DNA from 4 places in the Marinobacter sp. RI1 genome. Region 1 is predicted to be linked to each of the others. Evidence: predicted binding sites of a transcription regulator. Region 1 holds the regulator's gene; each other region holds the start of a gene.
What was found. Region 1 encodes FliA, which starts transcription of late flagellar genes. Its sites were predicted from a motif close to CTAAAGTTTNNNNNNNNNNNGCCGNTAA; they were not measured.
Positions count from the first base shown of each region.

Region 1 (4,212 bases):
CATCACCACCAGACCAAGAAGGTTGTCTTCCACCTCTTTCACCAACGCGGTGACCTTCTGGATAACCTGACCGGTAAGATCCTGAAAATCCTGAGCCAGAAGGATTTCCGACAGGTTCTGGTACAGACTGTCGGAGTCTGTCGTCAGGCCAGCGAAGAACTTGTCGATGCGACCGTAAAGCTCCCGAAACTCCGCAGGCTCCATTTCACGACGGCGCAGACGCTGCCACTCATCCCGCAGGGAAACCGCTTCATCCCGCATGGCGTGAGCCACCGGCATGCTTTCCTCAACCAGATCCATGGTGCGGTTCGCCGCCTGGCTGGTCATCTGAACCACATAGGCCAGACGGTCAGAAGCGTCGCTCATCTTCGACAGCACTTCTTTCTGCTCGGCATTACGCGGGTCTATCTGGAAGTTCCGGATTGCCTCATGGAGGCTGCGGGTCAGTCGCCCCACTTCCCGATACAGACTCTGATCGCGAACCTCGCTCAGTTCATTGATCAGGGTCATCGCCTTGGCATAATTCCCGGCGTTTACATTCTCGGCCAGGTCGGAGGCCTGCTTTTGAAGCTTCTCCGCCACCTCCGGATCAAGGCCCTGATGGTTCTGTTTGGTATCACTCATGGCGAGCCATCCGACCTCTGGTTACTGGATTCGTTCGAAGATTTTCTCGATCTTTTCCTTCAGCACGGCTGCCGTGAAAGGCTTGACCACATACCCGTTCACCCCGGCCTGAGCCGCAGCCACGATCTGGTCCCGCTTGGCCTCTGCCGTTACCATCAGAACCGGCAGGTTCTTCAGGTTTTCATCAGCACGGACAGCCTTCAGAAGGTCAAAGCCCGACATGCCGGGCATGTTCCAGTCAGTCACCAGGAAGTCATACTTGCCGCTTCGGAGCATGGGCAACGCGGTGTTGCCATCGTCTGCTTCATCCGTATTGGTGAAGCCGAGATCTCGCAGCAGGTTTTTGATGATGCGTCGCATTGTGGAGAAGTCATCCACAATGAGAATTTTCATGTTCTTGTCCAATGGGACCTCCAGTCAGTAACACCCGGAATTCATTCAGCCTTTTGGAAGTCTAGCAGGCTGCTACCTTAAGCGCTTATTGTGTGGTGTTTGCGCACGTTGTAAAGCATCGTTTACCAAAAGCTACACAGCTTGCTGAAAGAGAAACACAGCACCTGGCCGATCAGTCGTTGTCACCATCCCGCCACTCGGCCAGCCGGCTGCGAAGTCGCAACGCCGCCTGGCTGTGAATCTGGCTTACCCGGCTCTCACTGACCCCTAGCACCGCACCGATTTCCTTGAGGTTGAGCTCTTCCTGGTAATACAGGCTCAATACCAGCTTTTCACGCTCAGGCAACTGCTCAATGGCGTCTGCGAGACTTCGCTGGAAAGCGCCTGAAGCAATACCGTCCAGCGGATTATCACTCGCTTCTGCTTCTTCTATCGGCAGCTCGCCGGATTCATTGAGCTCATCAAGACTAAAAAGTCTACCGCTGTTAGCGTCGGCGAGTGAGGCATGATACTCGTCCAGACCAATGCCAAGCTCTTCAGCTACTTCGGCATCCTGGGCCTCGCGCCCGGTACGATCTTCCACCTGCTTGATAGCACTGGCGATTCGCCGGGCGTTGCGATGCACTGAGCGGGGCACCCAGTCGCCTTTGCGGATCTCATCCACCATGGCGCCGCGGATGCGAATCCCTGCGTAGGTTTCAAAGGTGGCACCTTTGCCGGAAGAATAGCGCTGCGCGGCCTCCAGCAGGCCAATCATACCGGCCTGCATAAGGTCTTCCAGCTGCACTGATGGCGGCAGCCGGGCCATGAGATGAAGGGCGATTTTCTTGACCAGCGGCGCATGCTCTTCAATCAGGGCTGAAGGGCTCCTGGCGCCGGCCTGATGGTAAATTCCCAGATTTTTCGCCAATGTCATGTATCCGGTTTTCTTGTAGGACTGGATTCAGATCAGACTTCGACGAGCCGCTCCACGAAGAATTCGAGATGCCCCCTGGGAGAGGACGGCAAAGGCCAACTGTCCACTTTTTCGGCCAGAGCCCGGATAGCCAGCGAGGCTTTCGCCCTCGGATAGGCATCCAATACCGCTTTCTGTCTTTGGACGGCTTTCTTGACGGCCTCGTCGTAAGGCACGATACCTACATATTGTAGTGCCACATCCAGAAAACGCTCGGTGACCCGGGTCAGTTTTTCAAACAGATGGCGGCCTTCCTGCTCATTGCGGACTTGGTTTGCCAAGATACGGAAGCGGTTGGTGCCATAATCCCGGTTCATCAGCTTGATCAACGCGTAGGCATCGGTAATGGAAGTAGGTTCGTCGCAGACCACCAGCAGAAGTTCCTGCGAGGCCCTGAGGAAGCTGACCACCGATTCAGAAATACCTGCGGCGGTATCCACAATCAGAACGTCAATCTGGTCGCCCAGCTCACTGAAAGCGTTGATCAGGCCGGCATGTTCCATGGCGCTGAGCTGGGTCATACGCTGGGTGCCGGAGGAAGCCGGTACAATCTTGATACCACCAGGGCCATTCACCAGCACGTCTTTCAGATCACAATCGCCGCTGAGTACGTCTTGAAGATTTCGATTGGCGGTAATGCCGAGCAACACATCGATGTTGGCGAGCCCGAGATCCGCGTCCAGCAAGACAACCCGGCGCCCCTTCTGGGCCAGGGCGATACCGAGATTGACCGAAACATTGCTCTTGCCGACACCGCCCTTGCCGCCGGAAACCGCAATCACCTGAACCGGATGTGGTCTGCTCATACTGTTATCAGTCTCTTACTACGTTCTTGTACGGGCACGCGTGCCGGTGTTTTATTCTGGTCGCCAACGAGGCTCAGGCACCTTCGGCGACTGTCTGTGCGCTCTGCACGGCCTTAAGCCGTTCTACGCCCAGGCGCACTAACGGAATGGCCTCCGCCCTCTGGAGATCTTCCGGTATCTTCTGGCCATCGGTGTACCAGGCCACCGGTAAGCTGGTCTCCATAACGAACCCGAGCGCTTCGCCCAGGGTCAGGGCCTCATCAATCTTGGTCATGATGCAGCCTGCAAGGCTTGCCATCTTATAGCAATGCCACACGGATTTCATGATACGTGGCTGACTGGTGGCGGAGACCACCAGATGTGTACGGATATTGTGATCGCTGCGAGCCAACTCCGCCAGTTGTTCCTGGTAACCGCGGTCGGCACTGGTCAGGCCGGCAGTGTCAATCAGCACCAGGTGTCGATCCGATAACTCATCAAGAATGTCATCCAGGGAATGGCTCTCATCCACCACACGCACGGGCACATTCAGGATGCGGCCGAACACGAAGAGCTGCTCATGAGCGGCCACACGATAGCGGTCGGTGGTCACCAGTGCCAACGAATCCGGACCATGCTCAAGGACGTAGCGGGCCGCCAGCTTGCCAATGGTGGTGGTTTTGCCAGACCCGGTTGGCCCGACCAGGGCATAGATACCGCCGGCATCAAGCCAGTCTTCGCGACCGGTACGAACGCCGGTCGCCAGCATTTTCAGTGACTGCTTCCAGCCGTCCTCCAGACGCCCGGCCCGGTGCCGACGGGACAGAGAGCCGGCCAGCTCCGCGCCCAAACCGAACTCCTGCAGGCGCTCGGCCAATCGTTGCTGAACTGCGCTGTTGCCGGTCGGCGTGGCAGTTGCAGCCTTACCACTGACCAGATCACGCAGAGAGCTGATTTCGGCACGCATACTGGCCAGTTCATCGGCATAGCCACCGGCGCCGGATTCGCTACCCGCAAACGGCTTTGCCAGCGCTTCATCACTGGGACGTGACGCCGGAAAATCGGCAGTCTCGAAAGACAAGGACGACGCCACGCCACCTGAGGCGCCACTTCCTGCGCGCTTTTCCCGAACCTCACGAATGCGACTGCGGGACCGGTTCAGCTCCTCTTCCAGCCGACGATGCTGCTCGGCCTGCATCTCTGCCAGCCGGGAGCCGTTGGTGGCTTCAACCGCCCTATCGCCAAGACGCTGACGCGCCATGTTTTCGTCGTAGTCGAGTGCCGTCACGATCTCAACACCACCATCAACCCGGCGGTTAGACAGAATAACGGCATCCGGCCCCATTTCGTGGCTTACCTGCTTCAGGGCCTCAGCCATGGACTGCGCAAAAAACCGTTTTACTTTCATGCTGTTTCATCCTCCCACCGGCAAGCACTCTGGCTCCCCGCGATGCT
Region 1 covers NZ_AP031605.1:3,054,050-3,058,261, forward strand. Annotated here, with positions in the region: gene ACAM27_RS13815 (protein phosphatase CheZ) at 1-624, opposite strand, end outside; gene cheY (chemotaxis response regulator CheY) at 646-1,029, opposite strand; gene ACAM27_RS13825 (RNA polymerase sigma factor FliA) at 1,190-1,933, opposite strand; gene ACAM27_RS13830 (MinD/ParA family protein) at 1,966-2,778, opposite strand; gene flhF (flagellar biosynthesis protein FlhF) at 2,852-4,165, opposite strand.

Region 2 (4,212 bases), 520 kb from region 1:
GCTGCGGCCTTGGGCTTGGCAGTGCTCGTTTTCTTGGCGGCCGGCTTGGCAGCGGCGGTTTTCTTGGCCGGAGCCGCTTTCTTGGTACCACTGGCCTTCGAGGTTGATTCGCCGGACTTGGACACTGACTTGCCAGTTTCCTTTGAAGCGATACCCAGGCGCTCCAGCAATGCCGACTGCAGTTCGTGGAATTCATTCATGCGGCGCTCAAATTCGTCGTTAAAGCGCTTCATTTCACGATCACGCAGCTCATCCATGTCTTTCAGGAGCTTGCGTACCGGCTCCTGAACCTGGTTCTGCAGGTTGTCGAACTGCTTCAGTGCGTCGTTAATCAGCCCTTCGATCTGGGCGGATGTTTTCTCGAACTCTTTGTTTACTTTCTTGACGATCTTATCAACGCTTGGCTTGGCTTTCTTTGCCATGGAGTGTCTCCTTACGGAAGGGAAGTGCGGGTGAAGTGAACGGGCATCAGGCCATTTGTCGCATACCGGAAGCGGGACTCGACCCACGCCGGGATTTCAGGCTCTGTTTCTTGAGAACAACTTCTCTTATGCGCCGCAGTTTGTCAGAGAGCGGCGATTCGTCTCGAGCATTTAGCTCAACAAAATCAAGTGAGTAGAAGAAGTTGCTACAGTGTTTTCTCTTTTCGGTAACCAGGCCGGTCAGGCCTTCGGCACGGATTTCTTCAAACGGCATATCCATAACAAGGTCGAGAACCACGGTATCCCCGGGTTCAAACAGTTTGTCCGTTTTCATCACGCAGCCGTAACTGTCGAGTTCATAAAGTCGCGCTTCCACGGTTTCCTTGCGAAAAATGCCGTGTCGGATTCGGAAACGCGCGACCAGGTCCGGTAGTTCTTCGTTCATGGAACGCTTGCTCTGCTATTGAGGTCGGCCAGATATATACTGAACATTAATTAAACAATAGACGGGCCAGAAACTTTTGGCAATGCCGTCAGCTATCTACCGCAGCCCGTTCATGGAAATAATCAGGATTTGGCCCCCTGTGCGGGGCCAAATCTGCCCATTACCGGGTTTTCAGCTCGTAAAGGTCAACACGTCGATCTTTCAGATTGGTGACAGAACCTTCGTTTCTGACCAGTTTGAGCTTTTCCAGATCCATATCTGAAAACATGATCATTTCGGTGTTCGGTGTGGTTTCTGCCATCACTGCATCATGAGGGAATGCGAAATCCGACGGCGAGAATACCGAAGACTGGGCGTACTGAACATCCAGGTTTTCCACTTTCGGCAGGTTGCCCACGCTGCCGGTAATCACCACGTAGCACTCGTTTTCTATGGCCCGGGCCTGGGCACAATGGCGCACGCGCAAATAGCCGTTCTTGGTATCGGTCCAGAAGGGGACACAGATAATGTCCACATCCTGACTGGCGGCGATACGGCCCAGTTCCGGAAACTCAATGTCGTAGCAGATCATGATGGCGACACGGCCGGCATCGGTATCGAATACCTGGAATTTATCACCACCCTCAATAACCCAGTCGCGACGTTCGTGAGGGGTGATGTGGACCTTGCGCTGCTCGTCTACACGACCGTCACGGTGGCACAGGTATGAGACGTTGTAGACCCGGTCATCTTCAATCAGCGGCATGGAGCCGGTGATAATGTTGATGTTGTAACTGACGGCCATTTCCGACATTTCGTTGCGGAACTGTTCGGTAAAGCCGGCGAGGAACCGAATGGCACGGGTCTGATCCATCTGGTCGGTCAGCCCCATCAGCGGCGCGTTGAAAAATTCCGGGAACAGGGCAAAGTCGCTTTTATAATCCGACAGTGCGTCCACGAAGTACTCAACCTGCTTGAGCACCTCCTCCACCGAGGTGAATTCCCGCATCTGCCACTGCACCGCCCCCATGCGCACCTGGGTTTTTTTGACGTTGAGTACCGATGAGGGAGGCGTATAGAGAATGTTTCTCCACTCCAGCAACGTTGCATATCCGAGGGATTTCTGGTCTTCCGGCAGGTATTTGTGCATCAGCCGGGTAACCTGGAAATCGTTGGAAAGCTGGAACGTCAGGATCGGGTCGTAGATTTCCTTGCGATCAACGCGCTGAATGTATTCTTCCGGAGTGTATTGCTCGGCGTACTTGAAGTAGCTGGGAATCCGCCCTCCGGCGAGGATGGCCCGCAGGTTCATGGAACGACAGAGCTCTTTTCGTGCTTCATACAGGCGACGCCCCAGTCGATAGCCCCGGTATTCGGGGTCTATAAACACATCCAGGCCGTAAAGCGAATCGCCGTTGGGGTTGTGCCAGATTTTCTCGTTACGCAGAATCAGGTCGTCGTAGGCGTGAGGGTTGCTGAATCTTTCGTATTTCACGCATACCGTGAGCGCCACCGCCACCAACTGGCCGTTGTCTTCGATACAGATCTGGCCATCCGGAAACTGTTCTACCAGAGCCTTGATGGTTTCTTTTGGCCACGCGCCACCAATGTCGTCGTAAACCCGATCCATCAACTCTTGCAACTGGCCGTAGTCATCAAGGGTCAGGTTACGCAGATTCAGGTGGAGCTCTTCATGGGCCATAGGGTTCTCCCTGTCGTGTCTGGCGAATGTGCTGTGATCTCAGCATTCTAGCAAAGAGTGTTCAAGACTTCGCAGGATCTGCCGTTAGTAAGTATGTTTCGACTACACTAAATGATAAATGCAATTTGTTTTTGACCCTGATTGGAGACCGTCAGCTTGAACCTATCATTCGCCCAGAAATTGCTGATCGCAATTGGCTCCCTGATCGTGTTGATTATGGGCGCCCTGACAATTTCCAACGATATTCGGCTCCGCTCAACGACCGATCGCTACGTTAGCGCGCTGATGAGCGATGCAGTGGCCCAGAGTACGTCGAGTATTGCCGATTGGCTCAATACGCGCCTGGATATGGCGGAAGCGACGGCGAAGGCGCTGGAACGGACTCGCAACGACGATAACGCCCGCGTTCTCATGGAAGCCATGACCGAAGGTGGCAACATCAAGGACGTGTACGCCGGCACCGAAGATGGCCGCATGCTGATGCGAAGTGCCGAAGTAGAAGCCACGCTTCCACCCGATTATGACCCCCGGGTACGCCCCTGGTACCAGAAAGCCCAGCGTTTGGGGCAGGCGTCGTTTACCGATCCGTACCTGGATGCAACCTCGGACGAGACCATTATTTCCGCCATGGCGCCAATCAAGCGGGGCAATTATGTTGGCGTGGCCGGTATGGATATCAGTCTCAACACAATCGATCAGATGCTATCGACCATTACCCTGGCAGAGACGGGCTATGCGGCGTTAATCAACAATTCCGGCACGGTCCTGTTTCACCCCAACAGCGAGATTGTTGGCAAGAACATCAGCGGCATGATCGGTCAGCAGCCGGTTCTGGACGGTTCTCTGCAGGGATTTGAGAGCGAGGGTGCCGAGTGGAGTGTCAGCTTTCACCCCATCAGCGAAGCCCGGGCCGTGGACTGGTACCTGGTTACGTTCGTGAATGAAAACCTGATCAGTGCTCCCATCGTCGAGGCTCGGACTATGGGCCTGATCATCGCCGGGGTAGGGCTGATTGTTGCGCTTGTCTTGCTCTACTTTGCGATAAGCTTCCTTCTTGCGCCGGTTCGCAGGCTTAATGGCGCCATGTCTCGCATCGCTTCCGGAGATGCGGATCTTACCAAGCGTCTTGATGACTCTGCGTCTGATGAGTTTGGGCAGTTGGCGCGCAGCTTTAATAGCTTTGTTGAGAACATCCAGCAGGTTGTAAAAGAAGTAAAAGAGGGCAGCGACGAACTGGAGGAGAACGTAAAGTCGCTCCGACAGACGTCCAGCGACAGTCGCTCCAGTGTTGAAAACCAGCAGCATGAGATCGACATGATCGCGACGGCAATTAACGAAATGTCCGCGGCGGCGGGTGAGATTGCCCAGAATGCCCAGCAAACTGCGGAAGCTGCAGAGAATGCAGACCAGGAAAGCCGGGGTTCCCTGGAGACCGTCACCGCCTCGCGGGATGCGGTGCAGAAGCTGGTGGGTGAAATAAACGCCGCCGCCGAGGTTATCGACACCCTTGGTAAGGATGTTTCGTCGATTACGACTGTACTTGAAGTCATTCAGGGCATTGCGGAACAAACCAATCTGCTGGCACTGAACGCGGCCATTGAAGCGGCGCGGGCAGGGGATGCGGGACGCGGATTTGCGGTGGTGGCTGATGAGGTTCGGAATCT
Region 2 covers NZ_AP031605.1:2,529,843-2,534,054, reverse strand. Annotated here, with positions in the region: gene ACAM27_RS11365 (helix-hairpin-helix domain-containing protein) at 1-422, opposite strand, end outside; gene ACAM27_RS11360 (hypothetical protein) at 469-867, opposite strand; gene ACAM27_RS11355 (bifunctional GNAT family N-acetyltransferase/carbon-nitrogen hydrolase family protein) at 1,028-2,548, opposite strand; gene ACAM27_RS11350 (methyl-accepting chemotaxis protein) at 2,705-4,212, shown strand, end outside.
Region 2: ACAM27_RS11350 (methyl-accepting chemotaxis protein) is a predicted target of FliA. The motif match lies at 2,609-2,636, and genes of this name have one in related genera.

Region 3 (4,212 bases), 1.0 Mb from region 1:
GTTTCAGCCGGCGCAGAATGTCCCGCCAGATATCTTCCGGAATGGCATCGTCCCGGGCAATGCGCAGGACCGATTCGGCACCACTCAGGTGGTGCTGGCAGCGAGCCCTGATCTGGCTGGCAACCTGGTCGAATCGCCGGCAGTCGGTCAGGATGGACTGGCCGACGGCCGTCAGGTGCAGTTGATTGCCGCTGCGTTCAAACAGCTCCACCCCCAGTTCATCCTCCAGGGACGCCAGCACGGTACTGACGGTGGTGCGGCTGCGGTTCAGTTCCCGGGCCGCCGCGGCCACGCTGCCGTTGCGCACAACCGAGAGGAAGGTCTTGATCTGTGACGTTTTCATGGTTTGCTCTTTGCGACGGATTTTCCGTCGCTCAGCGACTCACACCTGTTGAATGATGCCGCTAATATGGCAGCAATTCTCAGGAGGTCAAAATGTTTACTTCTCTGGCGCGGGAAAACCTGGCGCTGACATTATCAGCGGTGGGCGCGGGCGTGTTTGCGCTCGCCGGTATTACCTGGGGTCTTTGGGTCGATTCCCTGGTTATTCTCTTCGATGGTGCCTATTCCCTGATCAGCCTCGGGTTGTCGCTCCTGTCACTCTATGCCGCCCGCCTGGTTCGCCGGCCGGCCAATGACGATTACCCATTCGGGATGGGGGCCGTGGAGCCGCTAGTGATCGCTGTGAAAGGTCTGGTGATTGCAGTGGTGTGTATCTTGTCGCTGGTATCGGCGGTGGTGTCGCTGCTTCAGGGCGGCCGTGCCGTGGCGGCGGACATGGCAATGATCTTTGGTGCGGTGAACGTGGTGGGGTGTCTGGCGGTCTGGGCGTATCTACGGTGGTCAAGTCTGCGCAATGGTTCGGGGCTGGTGCAGGCGGAACAGCGCCAGTGGCTGATGGACAGTGCCCTAAGCGCTGCCGTAATGATTGGTTTTGGCGCGGCCTGGCTGCTGGAACGCAGTCATTGGGCGGAGCTGGCCGTGTATGCCGACCCGGTAATGATGCTGGTGATTTCGGTCTACTTTATGACGGTGCCGGTGAAGATGGTTCTGGAGTCAGTTCGGGAGCTGTTGCTGGCGGCACCGAAAGACGATGCACTGGACGACATCCATGAGACCCTGGAAGACCTGGGCCTGAATCCGGAACAGGTCCGGGTGGCCAAGCTCGGCCCGAACCTTCTTCTTGAGGCCTCAGACGTTCAGTCCACCCATAGCCAGTATTTGCCTGCGGGTATTGGCTTTCTCTTGCTCAAGTTTGCCAGTCAGTGACACCCCGTCGCACTCCGGATGGTCGGCGAGGAATCGTCGGGTCAGCTCGATCTGGACATGCAGATCCTGGAAACGGCCGTACAGATCCTGTCGCTGGCGTAGCTCTTTCCGGAATGGCTTGCTGTACCGGGCATCCAGTTCCAGAAGATAGCGGATACGCTTGAGGTTCTTGCGCAGCTGGTGCAGGGCTTCATCCGGAGCGGTGTGCAGCAGTTCTGCGGTTTTTCGGTTGAACTGCTTCAGGCGCCGGTTTGTCGCGGCCTGGATGTCTTTTTTCCGCAGGTTTGCAGCCAGCTTATGAAAAGATTTGGACTCAATATAGTCTTGCCAGCGCGACAGGCTTTGCTGGTAGCGTTTCTGGCCAAGGCGTTTGGCCAGTTTGCGCTGTGCTTTAGATGCCCTGAGCCGCGCCCAGTCGGTCAGCGTGGTGCAGAGTTGTGGGTTGTCGTGGCACAGCTCGGGGATATCCTGAAGAAATACGTGCAGATCCCGCAGGGCGCTGGTGGCCCGGGCATGTCGCTTCAGTTCTCGGATATGCTCCTGTAGTTGGCGATCGCCGGTAATCTCGGCCAGGGGTTCGGCAATGGCCCGACTGCGGCGAAGGGCAATGCGGTATTGGTGCAGGAATTCGTCATCCAGCCCCAGCATCACCCCCGGGGTCAGCAGTTCCAACTGATTGTTCAGCTGCTGCAAAACCTCCGGGAGTGTGTTCTGGTCCAGTTCAGTGGCGCCGGGACTGGCTTTTCGGTTCTTGCGCCGGAATTCGTTGTAACTGAAATCACGAGGCGTCAGGAAGGTTTCCAGTGCACCCTTGTTTTTGTCCACTTTCTTCCAGTGCCTTACCGGCAGCCGGATCTCAAGGATACTGGCGGTTGGCAATTCGAACGGAGCCTGAGGCGCCAGAAAGGCGGCCAGTTCGAGTAATGCCGGGTTGTGGCCAATAAGGGTAATGCGGTTCTGGTTGTTATCCAGATTCTGCAGCCAGCGTAATAGACGCCGGAAGTCGAAGGTGTAAAGCTCGTTTTCGGTGACGACTTGGGCCGGCTGGGCGTCGACGCTGAGTGCGCCTGCCAGCGTTTGCTGGGCTCGCACAGCGGGACTTGCATAAACGGCGCCAGACAGCGCGCCCAGGCATCTCAGTGCCCGTGCGAGCGGCGCAAGCTGGCTTTGGCCTCTGTCATTCAGCGGGCGTTCCTGATCGCAGAGGCTGTCGTCGTTCCAGCTCGATTTGGCGTGGCGGATAAGAAAAAGCCGTTTCATGCATGCTTGCTCATGAGCTGAATATTCAGACCTTAGTCTGACACAGCCTCAAGTCGTTTACATGACGGCCGATAAGTATTTAGACGTATGACCCTGATATGACGGGCTTGTTTACACAAAAACCTGTTCCGGACCTGCGTTTGGTATACAGCTTTTAACAAACTGCAACGGAGTGCGGGCTGCGTTTGTGCATAATCAAAGGATTACAAGAAATGACCCCGGAGCGAAGACCATGACCTTCATGAGCAACCTGACCATCAGAACACGGCTTCTGATTGGAGTGTTGGTGCCTGTACTGATTACGGCTGGAACAGTTGCATGGATTACGGCGAACCAGATCCGGGCCAATGGAGAGGCAGAGTTGGAACGCCTCGAGCAGGAACTGTTGGAAGCGCGCAAGGAAGGTTTGAAAAACCTGGTTGAAACCGCGAAATCCGTGGTGCTTGAGGCCAAGTCCACTCCAGGTTATACGGAGCAGGAGGCGCAGGAAGAGGCGCGAGAGCGGTTGCGGTCAATCAAGTTCGGTCAGAACAACTATGTCTTCGCCTATGATCGCAGCCTGTTCAATCTCGCCTATGCACCGGATCCCTCCAAGGAAGGGCCGACTACCAATCCGAACACCCAAAAGCTGGTTCGCGGGTTGTTCGATGCGACAGGTGATGATGGCTTCATGCCTTATGAGTGGGCGAACCCTGCTACCGGCCAGGTGGAACCGAAAGTCTCCTACTCCACCATCATTCCGGGCTGGGACTGGATGATAGGTTCCGGCGTGTATGTAACCGATGTTCAGAGAGCGGTGGCCGCTGCCCGGCAAGAAATCGATGCAACCATGACGTCTGCTATGGGCTTCATTTTACTGCTGACCATTGTGGTGGTGGTGATTTCGTTGGTAATCGGGTTGGTCATTGGCCGCACCGTGACTGCGCCGCTGAACAAGGTCAGCGACATGATGCGGGAGATTGCCGACGGTGAGGGCGACCTGCGCCAGCGCCTGCCGGAAGATGGTAAAGATGAGCTGGCCGTTCTGGGCCGCCGCTTCAACCACTTCGTCATCAAGATTCAGGACACCATCCGTGAGGTCGGCTCTACCACCGACCAGGTGGCTTCGGCGGCTGAAGAACTCAGCCGGGTGGCGAATGAAACCCGCCAGTCGGTTCAGGAGCAGGGTTCGGAAACCGACCAGATTGCTTCGGCCATCAACGAAATGGCGGCAACGATTCAGCAAATCTCCGGCAATGCCAATGAGGTGGAAGGCGCAGCTTCCGATGCGGACCGCATGGCCAAAGAGGGTGGCGAGACCATTAATAGCGCTCAGGGGGCGGTCAATCAGCTGTCCCAGGAAATGGAAGACACCGCTCGCAGCATCAATGCCCTGGCCGAGAAGTCGAACGATATTCAGCAGGTGCTGGATGTGATTCACGCGGTTACTGAGCAGACCAACCTGCTGGCCCTGAACGCTGCCATTGAGGCAGCCCGGGCCGGCGAGCACGGTCGCGGTTTCTCGGTGGTTGCCGACGAAGTGCGCCAGCTGGCCAAGCGGTCAGCGGAATCGGCTGATCAGATCCGGGAAATGATTGATGGCTTTGTGGCGGAGTCCAAGGCTTCGGTGGAACGTATGAACAACTCCCGCAAGAGCTCGGAGGCGACGGTTGAACGCATCAATCATGCCACCAGTGCACTGAA
Region 3 covers NZ_AP031605.1:244,591-248,802, reverse strand. Annotated here, with positions in the region: gene ACAM27_RS01120 (LysR family transcriptional regulator) at 1-343, opposite strand, end outside; gene ACAM27_RS01115 (cation diffusion facilitator family transporter) at 436-1,269, shown strand; gene ACAM27_RS01110 (CHAD domain-containing protein) at 1,192-2,529, opposite strand; gene ACAM27_RS01105 (methyl-accepting chemotaxis protein) at 2,762-4,212, shown strand, end outside.
Region 3: ACAM27_RS01105 (methyl-accepting chemotaxis protein) is a predicted target of FliA. The motif match lies at 2,577-2,604, and genes of this name have one in related genera.

Region 4 (4,212 bases), 1.0 Mb from region 1:
GGAGTAGACACCCTGTTCGCCCCGGGTTTGATAGCTGAGGGTATAGAATCGGGTGAGATTGATGCCGTAGAGCCAGTCGGCCCGTTGTCTCGCCAGGGCGGAATGTGACAGTGGACGGAATTCCCGGTTGTCTCTGGGGTTTTGGATGGCGCGGGCTACCGCCTTGGGGGTGAGGTCGTTAATCAGCACCCGTTTCACTGGTGCGTTGGTGCCGAGGTAGCGCAGGACTTCGTCGACCAGTAGCTGGCCTTCACGGTCGGGGTCCCCCGCGTGGGTAATCAGGTCGGCCTTTCGGACCAGGGCTTCAAGCACTTTGAATTGCAGGCGCACGCTGTCTTTCGGCACCAGTTGCCAGGGCTCCGGGAACATGGGCAGGTCTTCTATCCGCCATTTCTTCCAGGCCGGGTTATAGCGGGCCGGCTCCGCGGGCTCCAGCAGGTGGCCAATGCACCAGCTTACAGTGGCAGCATCCGGCCCTTTACCGCAGCGTATCCAGCCCTGGCCTTTTTCGTGGGGGCCGGGAAGTGCGGCGGCGATGGCTCGGGCCAGGCTTGGCTTTTCGGCGATGTACAGGTGCATGGGTATCTGGGGGTTGGTTGCTGGCAGGGGAATGTGTCGCTTTGGGGCTTTTGTGTCAAGGGCTTCGGGGTTCCGCGGCGTACTGTAGTAGACTGGTTAAACAACAGGTCGGTGCATTGATGCTTAAAGTCCGGAGTAAGTGAGTTATGAAAGTACAGAAAAGCATAGAGGAGAAGCTGGCCAATGGCTTTGATGCCAGCCTGATTTCGGTGGAAAACGAGAGCCATATGCATTCGGTGCCACCCAATTCTGAAACCCATTTCAAAGTAACGCTGGTGTCGGCGGATTTTGAGGGCCAGATGAAGGTGCGGCGTCATCAGGCGATCTACAAGGTTCTGGCCTATGAGCTGGCGGGCCCGGTGCATGCTCTGGCGTTGCACCTGTATACGCCGGAAGAGTGGAAGGCCAGTGGTCAGGCGTCTCCGGATTCACCCAACTGTATGGGTGGGTCGAAAGGCGATTCGGCAATGGACAAGAAGCCCCAACAAGGAGCTAATGGATGAGCCAGTTTTTCCAGATTCACCCGGAAACACCGCAAAAGCGTCTGATCAAGCAGGCGGTGGAGATTTTGCGCAAGGGTGGGGTGATTGTGTATCCCACCGATTCAGGTTACGCCCTGGGCTGTCACCTCGGCGACAAACAGGCGGCAGACCGCATCAAGCGGATTCGGCGCCTGGACGACAAGCACAACTTCACCCTGGTGTGTCGTGACCTGTCAGACATCGGGGTTTATGCCAAGGTGGACAATACCCAGTACCGGTTACTGAAGAATTTTACGCCGGGCCCGTACACCTTCATTCTGGACGCGACCAGTGAGGTGCCCCGCCGTTTGTTGCATCCCAAGCGTCGATCCATCGGCATTCGGGTCCCGGACAATGAGATTGTTCGGGAATTGCTGGGTGAGCTGGGTGAGCCGATTATGAGCAGCACCCTGATTCTGCCGGGTGAAACCGAACCTTTGACCGATCCTTACGATATTCGCGAGACCCTCGGGCATGAGCTTGATCTGATTATTGATGGCGGTTTCTGCGGTATGGAGGCTACCACGGTGGTCAACTTTACCGGTGATGTGCCTGAAGTTACGCGGGTGGGCAAGGGTGATCCGGCCCCGTTTCAGGTTTGATCTGATTAGCAGTTACCCCCGGGCTTTCAGGCCCGGGTATTCAGGCTGAAGGCGTAGCGTTGCTGCGTTGTGATACCCGTCTCGGCGGGTGTGGCGGTGCGGCGAAGGCTGTCATAACGGTGGATGACATCTTGCAGTCCATTGAACTGCTGGTTTTCGCTGAGCAGTGAATCCAGCAGGGAATTGTTCACGCCATAAGCCTGATTGAGCTTGAGTGCGTTATCCATGAAGTGCAGGGTGGGTTCGGTCACACTCAAGCGGCTAAGCGCCTCACCAAATCCCCGGTTGTTGTTAAGATCCTGTTGTATCTTTTCCCGCACCTGATCAGGAATTTTGCCGTCCAACTGAATGCTTCCTTGCTCGTTTTTACTCACGCTCAACGCGGTTGCCGGGTGCACGTTGTACTCGGCAAGTTTGTGCCGCAGGGTTTCACGAACGTAGGACAGATCCTGGGCAACCGTCTGCTTGTACTGGGTCAGTGGCAATTGCCGGGTTTTCTGACTCGCCGGGTTGCGATCCTGCCATTGGGACGGAGTGAAGCGGTCGTCGGCGCTGCTCTGGGGCTCGCCTGCTGCGGCGCCTTCATTGGTTTTACCGGCGGGTGCGTCAGTGCGCGGCGCACGGTTGTCCATGGCTTGCTGAAAGCGCGTGCTGGCCTGTAACAGTGATGTCAGCAATGACATGGTTATCTCCCCTGAAACGGAAAATCTCTGCCGGATACCACGGAATTAGCCCGTGTTGCATCAGGCCTTGCAGGTTTCGGGCCAACCTGCCTTGCCTTCGGGTTTGAATGTGCCGGGACGAATGTAAAACATTGCAAGGAATGACATAGCGGGCGCGTCCGGATGATCTGCGTCATAAAAAAATTGATTCATATCTATAAAGTTATGCGCCAATTCGCCGTCATTACTCTTGGATGTCCAGATCATCTTCCGTTGTCGGGGGCACATGAAAAAACAATACTCAATCCGTTTTGTGTTGCTGGCAGCACTGGCAGCGGCTTTCACCGTCATTCTCGTGTTTACAGTTGTTTACAGCGCCCAGTCCCAGCGAGCCCACCTCAAGGAGTTCAGCCACAAATACGTGGATGGTCTGGCAAAGTCCTTTTTCGATGGCCTGAACACCATGATGGTGACGGGTACCATTAATAACCGCGATGTTCTACGGGAGAAGGTGATGGCTCCCGAGGACGTACTGGATGTTCGGGTGATCCGCAGCGATCAGCTGAATGCCATGTACGGTGCAGGGAATGCCGCCGAACAACGGCGAGAGCCACTGGACATGAAAGCGTTGGGTGGTGAGCGGGTTGAACACTATTCCGAGAACGACGCGGGTCGTGTCTACACATTGATTGAGCCGGTCATTGCCAGCGAAAACTATCAGGGCGTGAACTGCCTCGGCTGTCATCAGGCCCAGCAAGGGGACGTGCTGGGCGCTATTCGGGTCGACTATTCTCTGGCGAAAAGTGACGCGCGCCTGCAGCAGCAGTTGATGGTGAGTGGCGGTATTCAGATTCTGATCTTTGTGGTTATTTTCATACTGACTACCGTGGTATTGGGGCGGCTGGTGTTTTCCCGCTTGCGTCGGCTGCACGACCGAATGGATGAAATCTCCCGTAATTCGGATCTCTCCATTGAACTGGACGTAACCCGAAACGACGAGATCGGCTCGGTCTCCCGTGCTTTCAATCGAATGGTCGCCAAGATCCGGGCCAGCATGCATACCGTGATGGATAACGCAGAGCAGGTTGAAGCGGCGGCTCGTACCATTGCCGGTAAAGCAGAGACCACAGAAAGGGAAGTTCTTGCCCAGAAAGACAACACCGACCAAGTGGCCAGCGCGACCACTGAGATGGCGGCTTCCGCCGTGCAGGTTCGCGAGAACGCGGTGACCACCGCACGGAAATCGGCGGATACCACCAAATCGGCAGAAACCGGGGAACACCTCGCACGCAATGCGGTGCAGGGTATTGAATCCCTGAACGCGGAAGTACAGAACGGTGCTCAGCGTATCGAGCAACTGGATCAGCGGACAACGGAAATGGCCTCACGGCTGGAGCTGATTTCCGAGATCGCCGACCAGACCAACCTGCTGGCCCTGAACGCGGCGATTGAAGCGGCCAGAGCTGGTGAGCAGGGCCGGGGATTTGCCGTGGTCGCAGACGAAGTCCGGGCGCTTGCCTCGCGCACGCAAACGTCGACTGAGGAAATTCGCCAAACCATTGAAGGACTGAAGAAAGAGGTGGTGGATTGTGTCGGTACCATGCGCCATGCCTCGGAACTTGCTCAGCATCAGGTGGACTCAATTCTGAAAGTGGAAACCGAGCTGCAAACTATTGCTGCAGCGGTGCGTGAGATCACGGCCCTGAATGAGGAAATGGAAAGTGCGGCTAACGAGCAGAGCGAAGTGTCGGACTCCATCAATCAGAATGTGATTGAAATCAGCCGCTCTGCTGAGCAGACCTCCAGCGATGCTCAGGAGACCGCGCGGATTGCAGGGGATCTGCTGTC
Region 4 covers NZ_AP031605.1:2,040,814-2,045,025, forward strand. Annotated here, with positions in the region: gene ACAM27_RS09120 (DNA topoisomerase 3) at 1-579, opposite strand, end outside; gene ACAM27_RS09125 (BolA family protein) at 726-1,082, shown strand; gene ACAM27_RS09130 (L-threonylcarbamoyladenylate synthase) at 1,079-1,702, shown strand; gene ACAM27_RS09135 (hypothetical protein) at 1,729-2,385, opposite strand; gene ACAM27_RS09140 (methyl-accepting chemotaxis protein) at 2,651-4,212, shown strand, end outside.
Region 4: ACAM27_RS09140 (methyl-accepting chemotaxis protein) is a predicted target of FliA. The motif match lies at 2,582-2,609, and genes of this name have one in related genera.